DNA from 2 places in the Chryseobacterium sp. RLHN22 genome. Region 1 is predicted to be linked to the other one. Evidence: riboswitches for the same ligand, from Rfam matches in the RefSeq annotation. Region 1 holds a riboswitch; the other holds the start of a gene.
The links. A riboswitch is a leader RNA that binds a small molecule or an ion and turns the genes downstream of it on or off. The one in region 1 is predicted to bind cobalamin.
Positions count from the first base shown of each region.

Region 1 (7,747 bases):
AAAACGGCAATCATCACAACATTCAGAACAAGATACAGAACACTAATCGATAAACCTATGATACATAGAATTCTACCTGTATTCAGGTTATTGTAATCTGAGTATAAGGTAGGATTGCTTTGATATAACTGATTGTCTTTTTTGTAAAGCACAAGTCCGATAATACCTGCAATAACTCCCAAAATACCGTAACAACAGCATCCGACAATCGAAACGATTCCTAAAACAAGTACCGCCGTAGCATTAGGTAACTTTTGTTGATTCATAATTTATTTTTTTAATGTTTAGTTTATGTGAATGAAAAAATGTTTATAAAAATAAGAAAAAACCATAATCAGTGAATTAATTATTGCTAAAAAAACCACAATCTGACCATAATTCCTTTTTTTATCGATAAAATTAAGCCCTACAAAACAAAAAAACAGTAGTAAAGTGTACACAGCCGGAAACATTTGAAAAGCCTCCGAAAATTTCCCCTCGAATACCAAAACAATAGCTCTTTGAGTTCCGCACCCGAAACATTCGATTCCCAAAAACTTTTTGCTGGGACATGGAAGCATAAAATCTTCTATATGCATTGCTCTATTTTAAATTCGCACCTAAAATTAAGAAGAAATTTTCGCTCTGAGGTATTGATGTGGAAAAAAACATTCTTCTTTCATCTCAAAAGAGCCCTGAACTGCCAAATAAGGATTTCGTAAAATTTCTCTTGCCACAAATATCAAATCAGCTTCCCCATTTTGTAAAATCTCTTCTGCCTGTTCAGTTTTCGTAATTAAACCTACTGCTCCTGTTATCACATTTGCCTGATTTCTGACAGCAGATGAGAACGGAACCTGATAACCGTCAAAAACAGAAATTTTTGCTCCGTGAATATTTCCACCACTGGAAACATCCACCAAATCAACGTGATGCTCTTTCAAAATTTTTGATAATTCTACGCTGTCATTGATATCCCAGCCATTTTCGGCGTATTCCGTGCCGGAAATTCGTACAAATAAAGCAACATTTTCATTTAATTCTTCGTTTACTGCATCTACGATTTCCAATAAAAACCTTATTCTGTTTTCAAAGCTTCCTCCGTATTCATCTGTTCTCACATTAGAAAGTGGTGATAAAAACTGATGAACCAGATAACCATGAGCCCCGTGAATTTCAACCACATCAAAGCCTGCTTTTACCGCTCTTTTCGCAGCATTTTTAAAATTCTGAATTTGTTCTTTGATTTCTTCCATCGTCAATTCATGCGGAATTCTTTCCGTCGGATGATAAGGAATAGGACTTGGTGCCAATGTTTCCCAACCATCTTCCAAAGAAATCTGTTTGTTTTCCCAAGTCGAACCTTTTCTTCCTGCGTGAGCCAGCTGAATTCCTATTTTACTCTCTGAATTTTCATGAACAAATTCAACGATTTTTTGTAGGTTTTCTGCCTGTTCATCATTCCAGATCCCCATACAATGATTGGTAATTCTTCCTCTCGGCTCTACTCCTGTTGCCTCCACTATGAGAAGCCCCGTTCCGCCCTGAGCACGACTTCCGTAATGAACAAAATGAAAATCATTAGCCAAGCCATTTTCACAAGAATACATACACATTGGTGACATGACCCAACGGTTTTTCAGCTCTACATTTCTGAATTTTATTGGTGAATATAACATTGAATTATTTTTAAAACTTTTTTAAAAATACAAAATTAGTATGATAAACATGCTGTTGCCCAACTCATGAAAAAGGTTTACTTTTATCCCCCTTTTTACGGAAACAAATGAAAAAAGATTTTACAATCAGCTATGATCAGTTTAAAAGTGTCGAGGAGCTTAACGAATTAGAAAAAGATCTTTTCGAAAAAGCTAAATCGGCAAGAGAAAATGCTTATGCACCTTACTCTAATTTTTTTGTAGGATGTGCTGTTCTTCTGGAGAATGGTGAGATTTTTGCAGGAAACAATCAGGAAAATGCGGCTTTTCCTTCCGGACTTTGTGCTGAGCGCACTGCATTATTTTGGATCGGAGCAAATTTCCCTGATCAGAAAGTTAAAAAGATTTTCATAGTAGGCGGTCCTAAAGAGGCTTCAGAAAAAAATCCGCCGATTCCTCCATGTGGAGCCTGCAGACAAAGCATTATTGAATATGAAACCAAGCAGAATGAAAATATTGAGCTTTATTTTTCAAATTTACATGAAGAAGGCATAAAGGTTTCTTCAATTAAAGATCTACTTCCTTTTTATTTTGACGGAACATTTTTATAAATTTTCAACAGCTTATAAACACTAATACAAAAGAGCATATTCAATTTTTTACCGTTAATAAAATTTAATCTTTCTTTTCAAAAGAACTATATTTGCAAAAATTTTGGTTTCCAAAGTATTGGAACGAAGAGGGAATTGGGTGAAACCCCCAAACTGTCCCCGCAACTGTAAATCGCATTTAAAAATTTCTACAAAAAACCACTGCCAAAGCGGGAAGGTGTAGAAAAGCGAAAGTCAGGAGACCTGCCAGAATTCAACCTTTTAAAACATTTGCTTTCGGAGGAAAAGTAAAAATAGTATGAGTACAAAAAGATTATTGATCTTATTTTCTGCGTCTTCATGCCTGACTTTATATCACGGTCAGGAAAAAACCATCGACACAGTATATGTTTTTGACAATCAGATGAAAAAAGTAAAACTTTTTCATACAGTCCAGACATTATCTCCACAAGATATTCAAAAAAACGCTTCCAATCTTTCTGAAGTTCTGCGTTTTCAGTCGCCGGTTTATATTAAAGAAAATGGTCGTGGAGCAGTTTCTTCACCTTCATTCAGAGGAACAACTGCGCAACAGACCGCTTTTGTATGGAACGGAATTAATATTAATTCCCAGTTTTTAGGTCAGGGTGATGTGAATAATATTGCGCTTTTTGGTTATGATGAAATGGAAATAAAATCCGGAGGCGGAAGTGTGATTTACGGAAGCGGGGCCATTGGAGGAAGTATTCATTTAAATAATACATTAAGCTTCAATAAAGGTTTTAGCGGATCATTTAATTCTGAAGTTGCTTCTTTCGGAACCTACAACAACTTTTTACAAGCTGCTTACAGCAATGATAAGTTCAGTTTTAAAGTTTCGGGAAATTACCTCATCAGTCAGAATGATTATGTGGTTCCTGAAGAAAATTATACTAACTGGAACGGTAAATATTACAATACTACGGCAAACATAGGAATCGCTTATAAAATTGCTCCAAAACAGACCATTTCATGGCAAAGCCAGCTTTACAATGCAACGCAAAACTACCCTATTTTCTCTGAAAACGGAAACAGAACCAAATACGAAGCACAAACTTTAAGAAATCTAATCGCTTGGGATTATAACGGTTCAAAAATATCAAACAGTTTCAAAGCGGCTTATACAGAAGACAACTTTCAGTATTTTGGGGTTGAAAATATGCCGAGTACGAGCGGCGGAATCAATAAAAATTATATCTTGAAAAATGATTTTAATTATTTTATTATTCCGAAGCTAAACATTAATATCATCGGAGAATTTCAGCAAAACCAGGGTGAAGGAGAAGGTACTTCGGGAATCGCTAAAGTTTCCAGAAATGTGGGTTCAGTGGCGGGTTTAATAAGGTATTTTCCTACCCATAATTTAAGATTTGAAGCAGGAATTAAACAGGATTTTGTCGAAAAAATAGATGCACCCATACTTTATTCTCTTTCAGGAAAATGGAAAGCTGCTGAATGGTACAGCGTGGATGTAAATTTTTCGAAAAATTTCAGGTTTCCTTCGTTCAACGATCTGTACTGGACTCCCGGAGGAAACAAAGAATTGCGACCTGAAACTTCTGTTCAGACCGATATGAATCATGAATTCAAAGCTGGGGATTTTAGGCTCATTTTAAGTCCCTATTACATCCGAATTACCGATATGATCCGTTGGCTCGATACCGGTTCGGGATACTGGTCTCCATTTAACACCCATAAAGCAGAGTCTTACGGTCTCGAATCTCAGCTTAGGTATCAGAAAAATTTCAATGAAAACCATTCGATAAAGTTTACGGCAGGTTACAGTTATACAAAATCTGTAAATTTGGAAACCCAAAAACAGCTTACCTATGCACCGTTGCATAAATTTTCGTCGAACCTTGATTATCAATACAGATTTTTACGTTTTTATGCACAGGGAATGTTTAACGGACTAACTTACACTACCACAGATGAAAGCAGAAAATATGCAATTTATCCTTACTTAGTGATGAATACGGGTCTTTCCGCAACATTAATGAAGAAATACACGTTAGGATTCCGAGTAAACAATATTACGGATACGATCTATGAAACTATGGATTATTATCCTCTGCCAAAAAGAAATTACAGCATCAACGCAACAATAAATTTTTAACATTATCATATTATGAAATTAAACAAACTTTTACAGATTATTTTCGGATTCGTCCTTCTATTTTCGGTTTCATGTACGTCAGATTACGAAGAAATCATTCCGGAAATAACTTATAACAATGGTCTTTTTATTACCAATGAAGGTAAATATGGCACTCCGAATGCAGATGTATCTTTTGTCTCAAGAGATTTAAGTGTAATGCAAAATGACATTTACAAAGCAAAGAACAACAACGAAAATCTGGGAGATGTACTTCAGACAATGGTTTTCAATGGAGATAAAGCATATCTTCTGTTGAATAACTCAAATAAAATTGTAATTGTAGACCGTACAACATTCAGAAAAACAGGTGAAATTACAGCTCAGCTGAATACCCCTCGTTACATGGCTATTGCAAACGGTAACCTTTACGTTTCTAACGATCTATACGGAGGCGCAAAATTTGTTAACGTATATAAATTAGCTGACAATTCTTTTGTAAAGAAAATTGATTTTGCATCGACAAGTACCGTTGAGAATGTTGTTGAAGCGGGAGGGAATATCTTTGTACAAAATGCAACTGTAGGATTTGGTAATACGATCACAAAAATCAACACAACCAGCAACACCATTGATGGAGCGGCAATAGCAGTTCCGAATGGAAACATCAACAAAACAATTTCTTACAACAACAATGTTTATGTCATTGCAGCTGGAACTACCGATTCTTATATCCATCAAATATCTGCAACAGGATCTGTTGTAAAAACAACTACTCTTACAGGTATTACAAACGGAACCAACCTTCAGATTGACGGCGGAAGATTTTATTTCAGCTCAAAAAACAAAGTCTATTCTATGGATATGAATGCTACAACAGCTCCTACAAGTCCTATTATTACAGCTGTAGACGGTGGAGATTATTTTACACTTTATGGTTTCAACGTAATAGAAGGAAGAATTTTCACTGTTGACGTAAAAGGTTTTACAGAAGCAAGCGAAATTACAGTTTATACAACTGCAGGAACTCAAATCAGCAAGTTTAAAACAGGAATAGGTGCAAACGGGGTTTATAAAAATTACTAATCTTAGTCTTTTACAAAATAAAAAATGCGGTTTTAAAAGAACCGCATTTTTTATCTAAATCTATCTTCTTGCTTTAAAATAAGTTTTAAAAGATTCACATCCACTCATCATATCTTCATACTGATCCGGATAATTATTTTTAAGATCTTGATAATATTTATTTTGTTCAAACCTTCTGTCTTCGTAATTACCGGCTTGGGAAGAATAATTCATAGTATTCTCACCCATAAAATCGTAATTATAATTCTCACATCTCCCCTGCATTCTCAGACATAAAGCTTTAAATTTATAGGTTTGAGCATTTTCAAAAGCTTTCCCGTAATAATATTTTGCAAGACCTGCTGTATTGAATTCCTGATTATCTTCCCGAATAGAATAATTTCCTGCCGAGCTTACAGAATACCTTCTCATCATCCATGCATTGCCGTATTGCGACATATTGTAATAACAATTGGCCACCAAAAAATAATAGTAATCTCTGTCTTTTTCTTTCGGATTATTGGCTTTGTTCAGATATTCGATAAGCTTTCTGGTCACCGAAATTTTATTCACTCTGAAATGTTCTTTTTCAGGAATAAAATCAGGCGTATATTTTAAATGATAAAACGGATTCTGATCAAAAACCTTGCTGGATGAATAGTAATTGTCTTTACCATCTCTTTCCCAAAGTGAATATTGCGCATCAAAATAATTCTCACCAAGCTTATTGAAAGTATTTAAAGCTAAATTCAACTTGTTTTGTCTGATGTATTTTGTACCCAACAAATCATACAAAGAATTGATTTCTGACTGATTAATCGAATAAAAATTTCTATAAAACGAATCTGGATTTTTACTTAAACCATTAATTTCATTGATAAAACTCTGCAATTGTTCGGGTGAATAAACAGCATCCAGATAATCAAAATAATCATAGTAATACGTATCATAAGTATGATTAGAATTTTTCAAAGATTTATAGTAAACATTATTGTAATATTCATTTCCAATAGAAGGATGATTTAACGAGGCGTATAAAAGTGCGGCATCATCAGTATTTCCCAAATATTCCAATTCTCTGCCTAAAGCAAAAATAAAATGTTTATTGTCTTTATTTTTAATGATAATTTCTTTCGCTGCATCCGGAATTTTAGCATTTCCATAGGTTTGATTCGCAAAAAGATTCAAAGCTTTTATGATTTCCACATTGTTTCGCAGAAGATTTTCAGACGGTAAAACTTTTTCCAGCTCAGCAACTTGGTTTAAGCTTTCAGAATAATTTTTGGTCATTAATAAAAGCTCTGCTCTCGCATATTTCCAGAAATTCGGATTTTCAACTTTAGATAAATCAACCGAATTAATGAATTCCAAAACCTCTTTTGCATATTGTCTGTCGATGTCTGAACGTTCTAAAATTTTAAGAACATTTTCGTTTTCAGGATCACTCTCCCAATAATCATCATTCGTATAAAAAAGAGAATAATAAGGTGTGAAAACCCAATCTTCAAGCTTTCCCAATTCACGATATAGCAAAAAACTCAATCCGTCATAATTCGGATTTTCGGCATACATCTGTTTTATATTTTCTAAATTTTTATCCGGATTATAAAGTCCGTAAAGCAGTAAAACATTTGCTTTTTCCTTTTTATTTTTAGCTAAATTTAAAACATCAGCTACAGGAACTTGTGATTCAAAATATTGCCACGAAACAAATCTTTTTTCAGGACTGGCTGCAAAAACTTTCGCAAAATATAGATTTTTCAACGCCGGATTTGTCTCTGAAGTCGCCTTAAAATACAACGCCCAAACATCAATCACGTCATTGGATTGATTTGCCGAAAAGTATCGACTGTAAATTTTCTCAATGCTTTTCATATCCTTATTATAAAAAGCCAAACGAAGTGCTAAAAAAGCATATCTTTTTTTGAATTCTACTTTTTTGCTTTTTGAAGCCAAAACAGTTGCTTTATTTAATAAATCATTTCTTTTTGCAGTCGCAGTATTTTCATTTCTTTCCCAAGGATCATCCTGCCAGGTATTGAAGTACTCGCAATTTTTGGCAAATTTCAAATAATTAATTGCCTCAATATCTTTTTGGGAATATAAATAATGAAGAAACGGATTTGAAGAATTTCCCTGAATATCAGAGAAACTAAAACTATCCAAAACAGTTGAGATATCTGCAATAAGAACTTTATTATCACAATATTTCCTCCACAATTTTTCATTATCCTGATTGGAAATTACAGCTTCAGAATTTTGTTCAAAACTTAAAACCGAATAATAAAATGAAGAATATGACTGATAAGAAAAGTTCTTAG
Region 1 covers NZ_JBPCHW010000036.1:489-8,235, forward strand. Annotated here, with positions in the region: gene ACR1PN_RS19605 (CCC motif membrane protein) at 1-266, opposite strand, end outside; gene ACR1PN_RS19610 (DUF2752 domain-containing protein) at 285-578, opposite strand; gene namA (NADPH dehydrogenase NamA) at 606-1,658, opposite strand; gene cdd (cytidine deaminase) at 1,766-2,248, shown strand; cobalamin riboswitch at 2,336-2,513, shown strand; gene ACR1PN_RS19625 (TonB-dependent receptor plug domain-containing protein) at 2,547-4,382, shown strand; gene ACR1PN_RS19630 (YncE family protein) at 4,395-5,447, shown strand; gene ACR1PN_RS19635 (hypothetical protein) at 5,508-7,747, opposite strand, start outside.

Region 2 (7,747 bases), on a different contig from region 1:
GTTGAAGGTTAAATTGTAATCAAATGCAGGTTCTGCGCTTTTGATCATCTGCATCATTTGAGGACCGGTTAAATTTTGTCCTGAATTAAATCTTACTCCCCAAATATACGATCTGTCATCGGTTCCATCTTTGAAATCTGCTACAAAATAAGCAGTCTGAGAACCTGTTCCTACAAAAAACTTCACATCATTTGCCGTAAACTGTGCAAAGCATAGTGCAACGATAAAAGAGAATATAAAACTTAATGTTTTTTGCATTTTAATCTTATTTAATGATTAATTTTTCGCTGAAACTGTTATTGTTATCGGTTATTTTTACAATATAAACTCCTTTTGAAAGAGTAGTCACATCAATTCCGTTCTGAGTGTATTGGGTATTGATAATCATTCTTCCGTTAACATCATAAATTTGTACGCTTCCTGAATTTAAGCCTTTCACAAAGAACTTATTGCTTGTTGGATTTGGATACAATGATAATTTTGAAGCTTTTGAATTTTCAATCGTTGAAAGAGATGCACTGTTGTAAGCAATAATTTGGTTAGGTAAAGAAGTCACGGTAAAAGTATTCTGTAAAATACCCTGCAAGTTGTAAGCATAAATTTTTCCGGGAGCAATATAACCAGAAGGATCTGCAGCATAAATGGTATTATTCACAACATTAAATCCGTATGCAGTTCCATAACTGTTCACGGTAATCGGCGTAACGGCTATTGGTTGAGTATTAATTGATGGTGAAGCAATCGGTGTTTTGTAGATAGAAGCTTCATTCATATAGTAAATATTTGTTCCGTCGGTGTCCATATAAGATGGTTTTACCCCTACAGGAAATGTTGTGCTCGAAGCTACGCTTTGTGTGGTTGTATTATAAACGGTAAGTGTTCCAAAAGATGTTGCTGCATAAGGATCTCCCGAACTCATAATGTACAGAAAATTATCTTTCTCAAAAATACTGTTTGGTGAGTTTCCAACATTTACCTGAGATTCAACGGTGTTGGTTGTAGTATTAATAATATCCATAAACTGATTCAGTCCGTAACCTCCTTTTAATAGAACATACAATTTGTTGTTTTTGCTGAAGATTTTTTCAGGACCGTTTCCTACAGGTATATTGGCTTCGTGAGCATAAGTAGCCAGATTGTAAACTGAAACATAGTTTGTTGACGGTCCATTAGAACCCCAGTTGGTTACATAAAATTTATTTCCGCTAAAAGCGATGTATCTTGGATTGTCAAGATTTGTGGAAATCGTAGTAATTAAAGTAAAATCAGATTTATTAATCACCTTGATTTGGTTAGAAATGTTTAAAACAACAAAAATCTTATCTCCAAAAATTTTAATGTCTTGTGCAGTATCACCTAAAATAGCATTGTTGTTTTTGCTTTTAAAATAATTGTTGGTTACAACCGATTGATTTGAAATGAAAGAAATTTCGGCATTATTGCTTCCCGCTCCGCCCTCATTAAGAACCAGAATTCCTTCTGTTTGTGCACTTGCAAAAAAAGCTACAAATGCAAGAATAAGAAAATAGATTTTCTTCATGATATAATTTAAATTAAAGTTTTATTCCCGAAACTTCACTGCAGGATAAAACATTCATGAAAAAATATCCGAAGATTTGATCTCATAAACTTTTATTCCCGAAAGTTGAAATTTGTCTAAGGCAGGTCTCCTGGCTTGCATCTTATGATAACCTTCCCAAACGTGAGTTCAGTGGCGTCTTTATAATAAGTTGAATAGCTTACAGTTGCGGGTACAGCTCAAGAATTATATTACTTCACTTGATTCCCTATTAATGAACGCTGAGGTTCAACCTTAAACTTTTGCAAAGGTATTATTTAAATTTTGATTGTTGTTTTGCCAATAATTTAATTGTTTTTAAATTATGTTAAATAATAATTATTTATTGAATCATTATTTGTTTATTTAACTAAAAAAGACATATCAAACGATATGTCTTTACTATTTTAATATGAATTATTTCTTAATTAAAACCTTCAATGATTTTTGAGAAATCTTCCAGTTTCAAAGCAGCTCCACCGATAAGACCACCGTCGATATCCGGTTGAGAGAAAATTTCTTTTGCATTGTCTGGTTTTACAGAACCACCGTAAAGAATAGAAATTTCGTCAGCAACTTCCTGTCCGTATTTTTCAGCAATAATTCCTCTGATGTGAGCATGGATTTCCTGCGCCTGTTCCGGAGTTGCAGTTTCTCCTGTTCCAATTGCCCAAACCGGTTCGTAAGCGATAACCACTTTTTTAATTTCTTCTGCAGAAAGTGTGAAAAGAGCTTTTTCAGTCTGAGTTTTTACTACATCGAAATGTTGCCCTGCTTTTCTTTGTTCTAAAGTTTCGCCGTTACAGTAAACAGGAATTAAACCTTTATCCAAAGCCAATTTTACTTTTTTGTTGCAGCTTTCGTCAGTTTCTCCGTGATATTGTCTTCTTTCAGAGTGACCGATTAAAGAACCTGTTGCATCAATTGATTCCAGCATATCTGCAGAAAGTTCGCCCGTGTAAGCTCCGCTTTCGTATTCGCTCATATCCTGAGAAAAAACTCCGATTTCGTCTTTTTCGAAGATGTCTTTTGCCATCATTAAATACAAAGAAGGCGGTGCAATCCAAACTTCGCAATTGGTAGCATTGCTGTTTTTATAACTTAGTAATTGAATCATCAATTGTTGGGCATCAATGACGTTTTTGTTCATTTTCCAGTTTCCTGCAACTATTTTTCTCCTCATAGTTCTATATTATTTTTTTGTTTCTTTTGTTTTTATTATATATAAATTTTAATCTGCGAAATTTGATAAATTTTCGTGAGCTTTTATTTTTTCTCGCAGATTATTTTGATTTAGCAGATTTAAAGATTGTTAACAACTCTTTTTATGCTGTCCATGATATTTGTTGTATTGAAATTGATTAGCAAACCTAATTTCTTGTCTGATAATTTTAGGTAGGAATAGAGTTGCTTATAATGTATTGCTTCCAATTCTTTGATATATTTTAATTCTAAAACTACCTTATCTTCTACTAAAATATCAATTTTAAAGTTTAAATCAAACCTCTTATTATTATAATAAACTGGAAGTAAAACTTCTGATTTCACATCTAAACCATTTTCTTCAAGTTCGTAAATTAAGATTCTTTGATATATTGATTCCAATAAACCAGGTCCTAATTGATTGTAAACGTTAAAAATACATTTACGAACTATATATGAAATTTCATTTTCAGTCATTTAATAATCTGCGAAATTTGCTAAATCTGCGTGAGCTAAATTATTTATTAATTCCCTCCAATTTAAACATGAAAGCATATTCAAGCGCAATATCCTTCAGATAATCAAATCTACCCGAAGCGCCACCATGACCGTAATCCATATCTGTTTTTAAGAATAAAACATTTTTATCGGTTTTCAAATCTCTTAATTTCGCTACCCATTTTGCAGGTTCGAAATATTGTACCTGAGAATCATGTAGACCTGTTGTAACCAATAAATTCGGATAGTTTTTTCTCTCAATATTTTCATATGGAGAATAAGACTTCATATAATCATATGCTTCTTTACTATTAGGATTTCCCCATTCATCATATTCATTAGTTGTCAAAGGAATACTTTCATCCAACATGGTGTTAATAACATCCACAAACGGCACCTGTGCAATCGCTCCGTTCCAGAGTTCAGGCTTCATATTAACAACTGCACCCATCAAAAGTCCACCTGCACTTCCTCCCTGAGCGTATAAATGTTTTGGCGAAGTATATTTTTCTTTCACCAAATATTCTCCGGCGTCGATGAAATCGGTAAATGTATTTTTCTTTTTCATCATTTTTCCGTCTTCATACCACTGTCTTCCCATTTCCTGACCGCCACGAATATGTGCAATTGCAAAAGCAAAGCCCCGGTTTAAAAGACTCAGTCTTGTACTGCTGAAAGTCGCATCCATAGAACTTCCGTAGGAACCATAAGCATACAGTAGAAGCGGACTGTTACCGTCTTTTTTATATCCTTTTTTGTAAACGATTGAAATCGGGATTTTTGTGCCGTCTTTTGCTGTTGCAAAAAGTCTTTCAGTTACATAATCGGCTTTATTGTAGCCGCCTAAAATCTCCTGTTGCTTTAGTAAAGTTCTTTTTCCAGTTTTTAAATCCTGCTCATATTGTGAACTTGGAGTAATCATCGAAGTATACCCAAATCTGAAATTATCGGTATTGTACTCCGGATTTCCCGATGGATAAACAGTGTATGTTGGTTCGTCGAATTTTAAAAATTCTTTTTTATTTGTTTTCCTGTCAAGAATTACGAGTTGTGAAAGCCCGTTTTGTCTTTCGCTGAAGACCAGATAATTTTTAAACTCACTGATTCCTTCCATCAGAACATCTTTTCTGTGCGGAATGAAATCTTTCCAGTTTTCAACGCCTGTTTTATTCAGAGGAGTTTCCATCACTTTGAAATTCAGGGCGTCTTTGTTGGTTGTGATCAAAAATTTGTCTTCCAAAGGAGTTACATCATATAGAACGTCTTTTATTCTGGGTTGGAAAACTTTAAAAACTCCTTTAGGCTCATCTGCACTTAATAATAATGTTTCAGAAGAGGTAGTTGCCCCGGAATAAATCATGATGAATTTTTCATTCTTAGATTTTCCGACACCGATGTAATTGCTCTTGTCTTTTTCTTCGTACACCAAAGCATCTTGCGAAGGATCAGTTCCCAAAGAATGCCTGTAAATTTTTTCCGTTAAAAGCGTTTCGGGATTTTTTCCGGTGTAGAAAATAGTTTTATTGTCATTTGCCCAGGTTGCAGAACCTGTTGTATTTTTAATTCCTAAATCGGTCGTTTTTCCCGTGGTAAGATCTTTTAAAAATAATTTGTACTGTCTTCTGGAAACATCATCAACGCCGTAAATCATTTTAGAATTATCCGGACTTATGCTGAAACCTGCTGCAGAATAATAAGCATGGCCTTCTGCAAGTTGATCAACATCGAGAAGAATTTCTTCCGAAGCATTGAGGTTTCCCTTTTTTCTGCAGTATTTAAAATATTGTTTTCCAGTTTCTGTTCGGGTATAGTAATAGTAACCTTTTCTGAAAACGGGTACAGATTCATCTTTTTCCTTGATTCTTGCCTTCATTTCCTTAAAAAGACTCTCTCTGAAAGGTTCTGTATCTTTCATCATCCCTTCCCAGTAAGAATTTTCAGATTTAAGATAGTCTACAACCTGCGTAGAATCTTTACCTTTTTTGAAATAGTCAATCATCCAGTAATAAGGATCGTTCACCTTATCACCATGAATTTCACGAAGATGCTGTTTTTTTTCGGCAACCGGAGCTTTAAGATCCGGAAATATCTGAGACTGAAACATAGTGGTACTCATTACTAATAAAGACAAACAAATTTTCTTCATTTTATATTTGGTTTTGATTTTTAGTTTACATTCCAAAGATTCTTCAGAAGCTTGTAGAATGTATGCTCTTCATCAGTCACTTTGTCATCAGCTTTAATCAGTGTTTTTGCAAACTGAATGAAGTTTAAACGTTCCTCTTCAGTAGAATCTTCCAGAAAGCAACGCCCGTGAAATTCAAAATGATCTTTCCATTCTTCAGGTTGAAGTAATGCAATGGTTTCCAATTCATTATCTAAATTCATTTTAAAAGGAAATTCGTCAGCAAGATATTGTTGTACCAACATTCCTTCTTCAGGTGCGAATTCTCCGTCAACTGACGAAAGAATCATTAATAAGTGATAACCGGCGATAGATTTATTTGATTTTTGCATTCTTTTAGATTTAATATTTAAGATTTAATATATAAAATTGACAATTCACCATTCACATTGGACTGTTTTAGTCAACGTAGTTTTTTGCAGGTTGTTTGTCTGCAATTTTTCCTTTTTCTAATATTAAAACGAACGGGTTGCTTCTTGCAATGGTTTTTATTGCAGTTCCGTCCATCATTGCGTTTTTGATAGTTTTAAAAGTATTTTGTTCGGTAGAAACTCCATAAATCACAGCTCCTTTCTGAGAGTTTACTTTAGCTTCCACTTTTTTTAGTAACTCAGGTGAAACGTCTTTAGGGTGATACGAAAAAACGATAATTGCTTTTGGAGCATTAATGATTTCATTAGTTAAATCATTTCCGGTCGGGTCTTCGATCTTAAATTTTACGATTTCAGATTTATAGCCTTCTTTGATGAGTTTCGATTCGTTTTTACCTTCTTCAATTGTCCAGGGAGAGCCTTCTTCCCAATATTTTGTCTGGTTTACATAATCGTCCTGATTTACTTTTAAAACTTCACCTGTTTTAGAATTTTTCAGCGAATAAAAAGTTTTATATTCAGAAGGGTTTTTATTGATTTTATCTTTCTCCGCTTTCAAATCGGTTCCGATTTTATAATCACGGAAATCGATAATCGGTTCGTTGATGATTCCTACAGACATTATCACAATCATAATTGCGCAAAAAATACCTAAAGCAGCTAATTTAAATTTATTGTTTTCAGTTTTATTAGTTTCTCCATAAACATCTTTTTTGCTGAATTCTTTTCTGTATAAAATGAATAGAATAATTAAACCAACCAAAAGAACAACATCTTTCAAAAAGCTTTCCCAGGGTGTAAATTTAATGGCATCACCAAAGCATCCGCAATCTGTAACGACATTAAAATAAGCCGAATAGAAGGTTAAAAATCCGAAGAAAACACAAAGTGCAATTAAAGCGGAAAGGGTGAATTTCAGTTTGAGTTTCAGTAAAAGTAGGAAGCCAAGAAATAATTCAAGAACCACTACAATAATTGAAAAAAGCAGAGCAAATTTCTCCAAAAAAGGCATGTTGAAAACCGGAGGCGAAAAATATTCTTCCATTTTAAAAGAAAAGCCTACCAAATCTACCGCTTTTACAAAACCTGATGCGATGAAAATAACAGCAATAATGAAACGTAATAAACCTTTGATCATATTAATTGTTTTTTATTTCGGTTGAAATGTTTTGTTCAGAAAATTTAATCAGACAGAAAACGGCATAATTCAGCATATCAAAATAATTGGCATCCAAACCTTCGGAAACCAATGTTTTTCCCTGATTGTCTTCAATCTGTTTGGTTCTCAGTACTTTTTGGTAAATCAAATCGGTGATGGAAGAAATTCTCATGTCTCTCCATGCTTCACCGTAATCATGATTTTTCTTTTCCATTAAAGCTTGAGCTTCAGCAGCATATTTATCATATAGATGAAGAATTTCTTCAGGGTTTTCATTGAAATCATTCGAAAGCCCTTTTTCCAATTGAATCAATCCAATAATGGAGTAATTAACGATGGCAATAAATTCCCCTTCCTCGCTCTCATCGATCATTTTCACATCAGTCATCTGTAATGTGCGGATTCTGTTGACTTTAATGTAAATCTGATCCGTAATTGAGCTTGGGCGTAAAACTCTCCATGCTGCACCGTAATCGTGCATTTTTTTACTGAAAAGATCACGACATTCACTAATGATTTTACCGAACTGTTCTGAAGTTTTTGACATAAATTTGCTTAATCTTTCAAAGATACAAATTAGGTTTTAGGTAAAAGGAATCAGATAATAGTTTTTTACCTTGAAATTGTAGCTTTGATGCAATAAGTAAGTATTTTTGCACCATGGAAAATCATTCATCGCTCATCAATAATTATTCATTAAACTGCAACGGGAAATTGGTCGATTTAAGCTCTCCAAAAATCATGGGAATTTTAAATCTCACACCAGATTCTTT
Region 2 covers NZ_JBPCHW010000027.1:23,600-31,346, reverse strand. Annotated here, with positions in the region: gene ACR1PN_RS18650 (T9SS type A sorting domain-containing protein) at 1-258, opposite strand, end outside; gene ACR1PN_RS18645 (T9SS type A sorting domain-containing protein) at 266-1,540, opposite strand; cobalamin riboswitch at 1,644-1,831, opposite strand; gene tpiA (triose-phosphate isomerase) at 1,983-2,741, opposite strand; gene ACR1PN_RS18635 (GxxExxY protein) at 2,861-3,238, opposite strand; gene ACR1PN_RS18630 (S9 family peptidase) at 3,279-5,405, opposite strand; gene ACR1PN_RS18625 (TerB family tellurite resistance protein) at 5,426-5,776, opposite strand; gene ACR1PN_RS18620 (BT_3928 family protein) at 5,844-6,953, opposite strand; gene ACR1PN_RS18615 (DUF1599 domain-containing protein) at 6,955-7,521, opposite strand; gene folP (dihydropteroate synthase) at 7,635-7,747, shown strand, end outside.
Region 2: it holds a riboswitch for cobalamin, as region 1 does, so the genes downstream of both, ACR1PN_RS18645 (T9SS type A sorting domain-containing protein) here and ACR1PN_RS19625 (TonB-dependent receptor plug domain-containing protein) in region 1, are expected to answer to the same signal.